One region of the Streptomyces sp. NPDC048590 genome, then DNA from elsewhere that is predicted to be linked to it. Evidence: riboswitches for the same ligand, from Rfam matches in the RefSeq annotation. Region 1 holds a riboswitch; the other holds the start of a gene.
The links. A riboswitch is a leader RNA that binds a small molecule or an ion and turns the genes downstream of it on or off. The one in region 1 is predicted to bind S-adenosylmethionine.
Positions count from the first base shown of each region.

Region 2: another riboswitch for S-adenosylmethionine. It lies ahead of ACGFNN_RS26730 (aminotransferase class V-fold PLP-dependent enzyme); the one in region 1 lies ahead of thrC (threonine synthase).

Region 1 is NZ_JBICWC010000004.1:613,775-619,541, reverse strand. It holds gene ACGFNN_RS15135 (trehalose-6-phosphate synthase) at 1-521, opposite strand, end outside; gene ACGFNN_RS15130 (glucosyl-3-phosphoglycerate synthase) at 592-1,542, opposite strand; SAM riboswitch class I at 1,696-1,823, shown strand; gene thrC (threonine synthase) at 1,842-3,140, shown strand; gene ACGFNN_RS15120 (MoaD/ThiS family protein) at 3,169-3,444, shown strand; gene ACGFNN_RS15115 (cold-shock protein) at 3,894-4,100, shown strand; gene groL (chaperonin GroEL) at 4,452-5,767, shown strand, end outside.
Region 2 is NZ_JBICWC010000009.1:388,389-394,155, forward strand. It holds gene ACGFNN_RS26710 (NYN domain-containing protein) at 1-327, opposite strand, end outside; gene ACGFNN_RS26715 (hypothetical protein) at 367-609, opposite strand; gene ACGFNN_RS26720 (rhomboid family intramembrane serine protease) at 780-1,532, shown strand; gene ACGFNN_RS26725 (Lrp/AsnC family transcriptional regulator) at 1,529-1,810, shown strand; gene ACGFNN_RS26730 (aminotransferase class V-fold PLP-dependent enzyme) at 1,896-3,272, opposite strand; SAM riboswitch class IV at 3,454-3,571, opposite strand; gene trpD (anthranilate phosphoribosyltransferase) at 3,658-4,722, opposite strand; gene ACGFNN_RS26740 (cytochrome bc complex cytochrome b subunit) at 4,847-5,767, opposite strand, start outside.

The DNA.
Region 1 (5,767 bases):
GGAGCCCAGGGCGTGTGCGAGAAGTGACCGATCCGCAGGTCGGGGCGGAGCTCGCGCAGCATCCCGGGGACCAGCGAGAGGTGGTAGTCCTGCACCAGCACCGCGGCGCCCTCGCCCGCCTCCTCGGCGAGCGCCTCGGCGAAGGCCCGGTTGTACGCCTCGTAGGAGGCCCACTGGCGGCGGAACTCCGCGTCGAAGACGGGCTCCACGGGCGTCTGGTAGATCATGTGGTGCACGAACCACAGCACCGAGTTGGCGATGCCGTTGTACGCGTCGGCGTGGACCCCGGCGTCGATGTCGAGCATCCGTACGCCGGGCTCGGACACCCCGCGCCTGACCGCCTCGCGGTCGCCGTCACCGAGCGCGGCGCACACCCACAGCTTGTCGTCGACGGCGCTGAGCCCGGAGACGAGCCCGCCGCCGCCCCGTTTCGACGTGAGCGTGCCGTCCTCCCGCCGTGTGTACGACACCGGGCCGCGGTTGGACGCGACGAGTACCTGCGCAGCGTGCTCGGAGACCATGTACCCGAACCTAGCCCGTTCGGGAAGCCGCCAAACGTCAAGTGAGCGTGGAGCCCGGCGGGAAGAACCGTTACGCCGCCACTCGCGCCGCGTACTCCACGATCTCCCGCATCGGCGGCCGTTCCTCGGTGTCCACCGCGTGGGTGCGGGGGACGAAACCGCCCGGTCCGCGCTCGAACTGGGTGATCTCGGGGCGTACCAGCGGCCCCCGATTCAGGCGCAGCTGCGCCGTGCGGTAGATCGTCGCCGCCATCCGGCCGAGGGCCTGGCCGTCCTGGTGGCGGTGCTTGCGCACGCCCACGTCGACCTGGGCCAGCGCGTCCAGACCGACGGTGTGCAGCGCGTCGACGAGGAGCGCCAGCTCCACCCCGTAACCGACCGGGAAGGGGAGCTGCTCCAGCAGGGAGCGCCGGACCGCGTACTCGCCGCCGAGCGGCTGGACGAAACCGGCCAGCGCGGGCCAGTGCAGGTTGAGCAGCGGGCGGGCCACCAGCTCGGTGACCCGGCCGCCCTGGCCGGCGGTGTCGCCGAGGGGCCGGTCGTACATCGCCTTGACGAAGTGCACCGACGGATCGGTGAGCAGCGGTCCGACGGTCCCGGAGACGAAGTCCGCCGAGAAGTCCTTGAGGTCCGCGTCGACGAAGCAGACGATGTCCCCGCTGGTCACCAGGAGTGACCGCCAGAGCACCTCGCCCTTGCCGGGCACCGCGGGCATCCGGGGGAGGATGGCGTCCCGGTGGACGACCCGGGCACCGGCCCGGCGCGCGACCTCCGCGGTGGCGTCGGTGGATCCGGAGTCGATCACCACCAGCTCGTCCACGAGCGGGACCTTCTCGACCAGCTCCCGCCGGATCTCCGCGACGATCTCCCCGACCGTCGCCTCCTCGTTCAGCGCGGGCAGCACGACACTCACGCGTGAGCGGTGCGGATCCTTCGTCCGCGCCGCCACGAGATGGTCCAGCGGGCGGTCGGAGGCCGACCACGAACGCCTGGACAGCCAGGACTCGACCTCTTCCAGCACGGGCGATACTCCCTGTATGTGATCCATCTCGCGGTTCGGACGACTATCTCGACCGCTGTGTGCGTCGGTTACAGTCTTGAACAACGCGGACGACTCCCGCATCTCGGGGTCGGTCCACGGACAAACGCCCGGATCCATGATCCGGTGCCACAGCGCTCATCCAGAGGGACTGAGGGAACGGCCCGTTGAAGTCCCGGCAACCCTCCTGCCGACCGCGAGGTCACGGTGGGGAAGGTGCCAATTCCGTCTTGCGGCGAAATACGTCGCGAGGAAGATGAGGAGAAAGGGCCTCCGCCATCATGGCCGTGCAGACAGTTGCAGCAAACACCGACTCTTCCGCCGTGGACCTCGGTCCCGCAGCGGCGCTCTCCTGCCGCGAATGCGGCGAGCGATTCGCACTCGGCCCCATTTTCGCCTGTGCGTCCTGTTTCGGGCCGCTCGAAGTCGCCTACGACCTGCCGAGCGGCTCGCCCGAGGAGCTGAAGAAGCGCATCGCCGAGGGTCCGGACAACATCTGGCGCTACGCGCCGCTGCTGCCCGTCCCCTCCGACGTCGCGGACAAGCCCAACATCAACCCCGGCTTCACCAAGCTGGTCAAGGCCGACAACCTCGCCCGCGAGCTGGGCGTAACCGGCGGTCTGTACGTCAAGGACGACTCCGGCAACCCGACGCACTCCTTCAAGGACCGTGTCGTCGCCATCGCCGTCGAGGCCGCCCGCGCCTTCGGTTTCACCACGCTCTCCTGCTCCTCCACCGGCAACCTCGCCGGTGCCGTGGGCGCTGCCGCCGCCCGCGCCGGCTTCCGCTCCTGCGTGTTCATCCCGCACGACCTGGAGCAGGGCAAGGTCGTCATGGCCGCGGTGTACGGCGGCGAACTGGTCGGCATCGAGGGCAATTACGACGACGTCAACCGCTTCTGCTCGGAGCTCATCGGCGACCCGCTCGGTGAGGGCTGGGGCTTCGTCAACGTCAACCTGCGCCCCTACTACGGCGAGGGCTCCAAGACCCTGGCGTACGAGATCTGCGAGCAGCTCGGCTGGCGGCTGCCCGACCAGATCGTCATCCCGATCGCGTCCGGCTCGCAGCTCACGAAGATCGACAAGGGCCTCCAGGAGCTGATCAAGCTCGGCCTCGTCGAGGACAAGCCGTACAAGATCTTCGGCGCCCAGGCCGAGGGCTGCTCCCCGGTCTCGACCGCCTTCAAGGCCGGCCACGACGTCGTGCGCCCCCAGAAGCCGAACACCATCGCCAAGTCCCTGGCGATCGGCAACCCGGCCGACGGCCCGTACGTCCTGGACATCGCCCGGCGCACCGGCGGTGCCGTCGAGGACGTGAACGACGAGCAGGTCGTCGACGCGATCAAGCTGCTGGCCCGCACCGAGGGCATCTTCGCGGAGACCGCGGGCGGGGTGACGGTCGGAGTGACGAAGAAGCTCATCGAGGACGGTCTGCTCGACCCGTCCCTGACCACCGTCGTCCTGAACACCGGCGACGGTCTGAAGACGCTCGACGCGGTCGCCCCGACGACCGGCCTGTCGGCGACGATCCGGCCCAGCCTGGACGCGTTCCGCGACGCGGGCCTCGCCGCCGCCAACTGACCACCCGAGACCGAAGGAAGGCACCCACATGAGCGTCAAGGTCCGTATCCCCACCATCCTCCGCACCTACACGGGCGGCCAGGCCGAGGTCCCGGCGGAGGGCGCCACCCTCTCCGAGGTCATCGCGTCCCTGGAGGCGAACCACCCGGGCATCGGCGCCCGCGTCCTGGACGACCAGGGCAAGCTGCGCCGCTTCGTCAACGTGTACGTCAACGACGACGACGTGCGCTTCGAGGGCGGCCTGGACGCGGCCACCCCGGACGGTGCCGGAGTCTCGATCATCCCCGCCGTCGCCGGCGGCTGACGCCCGGCGGTACGGACCGGCGCGGCCGGCCGTCCGACCGCGCAGCGTGACCACGATGCCCTCCTCCGCGAGAGAAGCGGAGGGGGGCATTCTGCATGGTTGAGCGCGGTACAGTTGGGGAAGTCCCCGCCGCTGCCCGTGCCGCCCGCATATGAGAATGCGCCCGGCCACGACAAGAAGCAGCCAAAGTACGTGAACTCCTTGAGGCATTAGCGGCCTTTGTCAGGCCCGACTTGCCCTGGAATCCAGTGAATTCGCCCTTTCCGTGCGGTCGCGCGTGCTCAGAATTCTCGTCCGATTGACCTGTTGCAGAGGGCAGTTGGGCAGATACATTCGGCCGCGGTCGACGCGTTCCGGCGCACACCGCCCTCTCCTGTCGGAGGGTGAGTTCTGACCCGGGCCCGCGAAGTGCGGCGCTCGTGCAAGGGCCAGTAATAGGGGAGTTGGGCATGGCTCAGGGCACCGTCAAGTGGTTCAACGCGGAGAAGGGGTACGGCTTCATCGCGGTCGACGGTGGTGCGGATGTTTTCGTCCACTACAGCGCGATCCAGATGGACGGATACCGCACCCTCGAAGAGGGTCAGCGAGTTGAATTCGAGATCTCGCAGGGCCAGAAGGGGCCGCAGGCGGACATGGTCAAGCTCGCCGTCGGCTGAGCTCGGCACGGTCGTCCGACGACACCACTCACACACGCGGGGCCCGTACCTCCCACCGGGGTACGGGCCCCGCGTGCGTCCGCTCCCGGGGTGGAGGTGCCCCACGTGCGTCCGCCCCCGGGGCGGAGGTGCCCCACGTGGGAGTGCCGCATCCCGAAGACGCTTGCACTCTCATGGGTCGAGTGCTAATCATTGGCGTTAGCACTCTCCAGGTGAGAGTGACAGAACTTGGACCGGGCCGGTGAGGCCCGCAGGTCCGGTGGGGCAAGGAACCACCGGTCACGCAGGCCGTCCGTCGCGGGCGCCACTCGGTCCGGAGAAATCCACCCCTGTCCGGGAGGACCACTTCACATGGCCAAGATCATCGCGTTCGACGAGGAGGCACGGCGCGGTCTCGAGCGCGGGATGAACCAGCTCGCCGACGCCGTCAAGGTCACCCTCGGCCCCAAGGGCCGTAACGTCGTCCTCGAGAAGAAGTGGGGCGCGCCCACGATCACCAACGATGGTGTTTCCATCGCCAAGGAGATCGAGCTCGAGGACCCGTACGAGAAGATCGGTGCGGAGCTGGTCAAGGAGGTCGCCAAGAAGACGGACGACGTCGCCGGCGACGGTACGACCACCGCCACCGTTCTCGCCCAGGCGCTCGTCCGTGAGGGCCTGCGCAACGTCGCCGCGGGTGCCAACCCGATGGCTCTGAAGCGTGGCATCGAGAAGGCCGTCGAGGCCGTCTCCGCCGCTCTGCTGGAGCAGGCCAAGGACGTGGAGACCAAGGAGCAGATCGCTTCGACCGCCTCCATCTCCGCCGCCGACACCGAGATCGGCGCCAAGATCGCCGAGGCGATGGACAAGGTCGGCAAGGAAGGCGTCATCACCGTCGAGGAGTCCCAGACCTTCGGTCTGGAGCTGGAGCTCACCGAGGGTATGCGCTTCGACAAGGGCTACATCTCGGCGTACTTCGCCACCGACATGGAGCGTATGGAGACGTCGTTCGACGACCCGTACATCCTGATCGTCAACTCCAAGATCAGCAACGTGAAGGACCTCCTTCCGCTGCTCGAGAAGGTCATGCAGTCGGGCAAGCCCCTGCTGATCATCGCGGAGGACGTCGAGGGCGAGGCCCTGTCGACCCTGGTCGTCAACAAGATCCGTGGCACCTTCAAGTCCGTCGCCGTCAAGGCCCCGGGCTTCGGTGACCGCCGCAAGGCCATGCTCGGCGACATCGCCATCCTCACCGGTGGCACCGTCATCTCCGAGGAGGTCGGTCTCAAGCTGGAGAACGCCGGCCTGGACCTGCTCGGCAGCGCCCGCAAGGTCGTCATCACCAAGGACGAGACCACGATCGTCGACGGTGCCGGTGACAGCGACCAGGTCCAGGGTCGCGTCAACCAGATCCGTGCCGAGATCGAGAACTCCGACTCGGACTACGACCGCGAGAAGCTCCAGGAGCGCCTCGCGAAGCTGGCCGGCGGCGTGGCCGTCATCAAGGCCGGCGCCGCCACCGAGGTGGAGCTCAAGGAGCGCAAGCACCGCATCGAGGACGCGGTGCGCAACGCCAAGGCCGCCGTCGAGGAGGGCATCGTCGCCGGTGGTGGCGTGGCTCTGCTCCAGGCCTCGGCCGTCTTCGAGAAGCTCGACCTGACGGGCGACGAGGCCACCGGTGCCAACGC
Region 2 (5,767 bases), on a different contig from region 1:
GGCGGCGGGCGGCGCACCGGAGGTGAGGGCCTCGGCCAGCTCCGGCTGGGTCTGAGCGATCCGCTCACCGATGCGGCGGCGGAACGACGGGTCGCTCTCCAGCGCCGCCGCCATCGCGTTGCCCGCGAACTTGGCACGCCGGCTCGGCGTGAACCGGGCGTACTGCCGGAGCTGCGAGGGGAGTTCGCCGACGGTCAGGCCGCCGAAGGCGTCCGAGACCAGCGCCACCACCTTGCGGCGCACCCCCTCCGGCAGCGGACGGTCGAGCGACTCCGCGGTGCCGTCGGCCGCACCGGCCGGTCCGGCGCCGCCTGTCGGCTGCTCCACCATCCATCACTCCCGTATATGTCTGTCCGTCCGGCCCCGTCAGGAGTCGGCGCCGGGCCTGTCGACCAGCTCGATCTGGTCCACGGCGTTGCACCAGCGGCAGCGCACCGACTCGATGGTCTCACTGACCACCTCCCGCTCCTCGACACTCGACTCCCCGGCCAGGTCGAGGTGGACGTACTCCACGACCTTCGAGGAGCGCGTCACGTCGAAGCGCGTGAGGTTGCCGCAGAGCGTGCAGCGCCAGCGAGTCGCGTCCGTCGGCTGGGGAACCGTCGTCATCGTTGCGTCCTCTTTCGTGGTTCGTCGAGCGTCGTACGTGGCCTGGTCGTCGATCTCGCGGTGCGCCGTCGAACTGCGGATGTCGTGCTGCAACCCTACGGCCTCACACATCCGCGCCGGCACGGCGAGGCGGTCTGTCCCGTTCTCAGCCGGTGCGTCATGCTCTGTACGTGACCGATGTACGGGAAGTCCGCTGGCGGCGCAGGCTCAGGGAGCTGGGGGCGGCCGCCGCGGCGGGGGGCGCCCCGGTCACGTACGGGCTGATCGCCCTGTGCTGCGCGGTGTTCCTGGTCAGCCCGCTCTCCGGCCTCAACCCCGCCTACGGCAGCAGCGCCGACGCCCTCCTGGCCGCCCAGGCCGGGTACTTCGAGCGGTGGGGTGTGATCCCCAGCGAGCTGCTGGACGGCACCGCGCGCGCGGCGCTCACCCCGCTGACCGCCCTGTTCGTGCACGGGAGCTGGCTGCACCTGCTGGGCAACATGCTCTTCCTCTACGTGTTCGGCGCCATGGCCGAGGAGCGGATGGGCCGCACCGAGTTCACCGTCTTCTACCTCGTGTGCGGCTACTTCGCCCTGGCCGCCTACGCGGTGGTGCACGCGGATTCCGACCAGACCCTGGTCGGTGCGTCGGGGGCGATCTCGGCGGTGCTCGGCGCCTTCCTCCAGCTCTTCCCCCGGGCCCGGGTCACCAGCCTCTTCCCCTTCCTCTTCTTCCTGCCGCTGCGCTTCCCCGCCTGGATGGTGCTGGTCTTCTGGTTCGTCCTGCAGTGGCTGGCGGCGCAGAACGCGGGCAGCGGCCCAGGTGTCGCCTACCTCGCGCATGTGGCGGGGTTCGCGGCCGGCTTCCTCTACGCGTGGGTGAGATTCCGGGGGACTAGAGTGAAAGCTCAAGCCACGGCCACCGAGGGAGATAGCCAGCCGTGATCACCGCGATCGTTCTCATCAAGACCAGCGTGGACCGGATTCCGGAGATCGCCGAGGCCATCGCCGCGCTGGACAGCGTCAGCGAAGTCTTCTCGGTCACCGGAACGTACGACCTGATCGCCATGGTCCGGGTGGCCAGGCACGACGATCTGGCCGACGTCATCCCGGGCCGGATCAGCAAGATCCAGGGTGTCGAGGCCACGGACACCCACGTCGCCTTCCGCACCTACTCCCAGCACGACCTCGAGGCGGCCTTCGCCATCGGGCTCGACGCATAACGGGACCGCCGGCGACGGCGATACGGCTCCGGCCGGGCACAAGGGCATCGCGCCCCCTGTGCCCGGCCGGAGCCGTATCCGCGGGTCAGTTCTGGGCCGCGTCCCGGTCCGGCACGCAGCGGCCGTCCTCGGTGCGGTAGGCCCAGCGGGCGCCGTCGTGCACCAGTTCGCGGACGGCCCCCAGGAACCTCTCGATGTGCTCGTCCGGCGTACCGGCGCCGAAGCTCACCCGGATGGCGTTCAGGGACCGCTCCCCCGGCGCCGCCTCCGGCGCACCGCACTCACCCGGGTCCTGAGACTCGCCGCCGAGCAGGGTCCGCACGAGGGGGTGGGCGCAGAACAGTCCGTCGCGGACCCCGATGCCGTACTCGGCGGAGAGCGCGGCGGCGAAGTGCGAGCTGTTCCATCCCTCGACCACGAAGGAGATGACGCCCACCCGCGGGGCATCGTCGCCGAAGAGCGAGAGGACCTTGACCTCGGGAACGTCGGCCAGGCCCTCACGGACCCGGGCGACCAGGCGCTGCTCGCGCTCGACGAGCCGTCCGAAGCCGGCCTCGGTGAGGGCCTTGCAGGCCGCGGCGATGGACAGCACGCCGATGACGTTGGGCGATCCCGCCTCGTGCCGTGCCGCGGTGGTGTGCCACTCGACGTCGACGCCGCCGTCCGTGCGCCGGGAGACCTTGCGGGAGGCGCCGCCGCCCGCGAGGTACGGCTCCGCGGCCACCAGCCAGTCGGCCCGTCCCGCGAGGACACCCGAGCCGAAGGGCGCGTACAGCTTGTGCCCGGAGAAGGCGACCCAGTCGACGTCCAGCTCCGCGATGTCCACGGGGTGGTGCGGGGCGAGCTGAGCGGCGTCCAGCACGATCCGCGCACCGTGTGCGTGGGCGGCGGCGGCCAGTTCCTTCACGGGCCACAGCTCACCGGTGACGTTGGACGCGCCGGTGACGCAGACCAGCGCCGGACCGTAGGGGTCGCGGGCGGCCAGCGCGCGCTCCAGCGTCTCGACCGCCTGGCCGGGGGTGCGGGGCGCGTCGAGGAAGGTGACCCGGGCGTCGCGCCAGGGCAGCAGCGAGGCGTGGTGCTCGGTCTCGAACACGAAGACCTGGCAGTCGGCGGGCAGTGCGGCGGCGAGCAGGTTGAGGGAGTCGGTCGTCGAGCGGGTGAAGACCAGCTGGTCGTCGGCGCGGCAGCCGAGGAACTCCGCGACGGTCACCCGGGCGGCCTCGAACAGGTCGGTGGACAGCTGCGAGAGGTAGCCGGCCCCGCGGTGCACGCTGCCGTAGTACGGCGCGTAGGCGGCGACGTCGTCCCACACCCGCTGGAGTGCCGGGGCGCTGGCCGCGTAGTCGAGCGCGGCGTAGGTGACGTTTCCGCCCGTGACCAGCGGAACGGTGACATCGGCACCCAGGACCGGCAGAGGGGTACAGATCGACTGGTCGGCGGCAGCGGTGGAGACAGACATGGCGAACTCCCGTAAGAGGCAGGCGAGATCCTCGCACCGGCGGACAGAGGCACGCGGCGGCGCGGGATGAAGAAGAGAAAAAGGGTGTGCGGAGAAGGGCTCGGTGCCCTATCGCATTCGCTTGCTCACAAGAGTCTCCCTGGGACCAGGACCCCAAGGGGTGGCGTCGTAGACGCCGAGGGGCCCGCGCTTGCCGCAGACCTCGCTGCCTGCGGCCTGGTCTTCACCCGGGGCACCCCGCCACGGACGGAGGGTTGCCGGACAGCGGGCCGGGGCCGTAGTCGCTGTCACTCATGACCTGGTGAGCATCTTGCCATACGTCCGCCGACGCGCAAGGGCGCGGTCCGCCATGCGGACCGCGCCCTTGCTCACATCCAGTGCCGCGTCAGGCGTTGCTGGCCGCCACCCAGCGCTCCAGCACGCGCTTGGCCGCGCCGGAGTCGATGGACTCGGCGGCCCGTGCGATACCTGCCGTCAGCTGGTCGTTCAGCGTGGCGTCGGCCGGGTCGAGGGCGACCAGCGCGGCGGCGGAGTTCAGCAGCACCGCTTCGCGCACGGGGCCCGTCTCGCCGTCCAGCAGCCGGCGCGCCACATCCGCGTTGTACGACGCGTCGGCGCCGCGGAGCGCCTCCACGGGCACCAGCTCCAGCCCGACCTCCCGCGGGTCGAAGGGCTCCTCGCGGACCGCGCCGTCGCGCACGATCCAGACCCGCGAGGTGGCCGTGGTCGTCAGCTCGTCGAGGCCGTCGTCCCCCCGGAAGACCAGTGCCGAGTTGCCCCGGGCCGCCAGCACTCCGGCGACGATGGGTGCCATCCTCGGGTCGGCGACCCCGATGGCCTGGGAACGCACCCCGGCCGGATTGGTGAGCGGGCCGAGGATGTTGAAGGTGGTCTGCGTGCCGAGCTCCTTGCGCGCCTTCGCCGCGTAACGCAGGGCCGGGTGGAACTTCACGGCGAAGCAGAAGGTGATGCCCGCCTCCTCCGCGACCTCCACGACGCGCTTCGGCGTGAGGTCCAGATTGACGCCGAGCTTCTCCAGTACGTCCGAGGCGCCGCTCGCCGACGAGGAGGCGCGGTTGCCGTGCTTGACGACCTTGGCGCCCGTCCCCGCGACGACGATCGCCGACATGGTGGAGATGTTGACGGTCTTGGCCATGTCCCCGCCGGTGCCGACGATGTCGACCGTACGGCCGGGCACCTCGATGGTGCGGGCGTGCTCGTACATGGCGCGGACGAGGCCGGTGACCTCGTCGACGGTCTCGCCCTTGGCCCGCAGCGCGATGGCGAAGCCGGCGATCTGCGCGTCCGTGGCCTCGCCGCTCATGATGCGGTCCATGGCCCAGGCGGTGTCGTCCGCGCCGAGGTGCTCTCCGCGCAGGAGGGGGGTCAGCACGCCGGGCCAGGTACGGGCCGCCACGCTGTCGCCGCCGTCCGGGGTCACAACGTTCATGGTCCGCTCCTGGGGTCCACAGCCGATACAAGGAAGGCCTCCACCCTATCCAGCTCCGGGGACAGCGAAGAGCCCCGTCCATCGGATGGACGGGGCTCCCGCTGTGGCGTTCAGCTGAGGTCGATCAGTGGTGGCCGTGGCCGCTGGTGATCTCCCTGTACTCCTCGGCGGTGGGCTTGGCGATCTGGTTGTTCTCGCCGTAGTAGCTCTTGCTGAGCCGTGCCCGCAGCTTCTGCAGGGCCGAGGGCTTGCGCTCGACACCGTTCTCGTCGACCGTCGGGCCGATCTCGAGCGGCTTGTACTGCTCGTGCGCGGTGAGCGTGTGCAGCTGGCCCGGGCCGAGCGGCTCGTGGATCTCGACGAACTCACCGTGCGGCAGGCGCTTGATGGTGCCGGACTCGCGCCCGTGCAGCACCTTCTCCTTGTCGCGGCGCTGGAGGCCGAGGCAGATCCGCCGGGTGGCGATGAACGCGAGGACCGGGCCGACGAAGAAGGCGATCCGGACGAACCAGCTGATCGCGTTGAGCGACAGGTGGAAGTGGGTCGCCCAGATGTCGTTGCCGCCGCCGATCAGCATGACGAAGTAGATCGTCACCCAGGCGACACCGAGTCCCGTGCGGGTCGGGGCGTTGCGCGGGCGGTCCAGGATGTGGTGCTCGCGCTTGTCCCCGGTGATCCAGGACTCGATGAACGGGTAGAGCGCGAGCGCCCCGAGGATCACACCGAACAGGACCAGCGGGATCAGCACACCCAGGACCAGCGTGTGGCCCCAGAGGTTGATCTCCCAGCCCGGCATCACACGGACGAAGCCTTCGGCGAAGCCCATGTACCAGTCCGGCTGGGCGCCCGTGGACACCTGGTCGGGACGGTAGGGGCCGAGCGCCCAGATCGGGTTGATCGTGGCGATCGCCGCGATGATGGCGATGAAGCCGAAGACCAGGAAGAAGAAGCCTCCGGCCTTGGCCATGTACACCGGGAGCAGCGGCATGCCGACGACGTTCTTGTTCGTACGGCCCGGACCCGCGAACTGCGTGTGCTTGTGGAA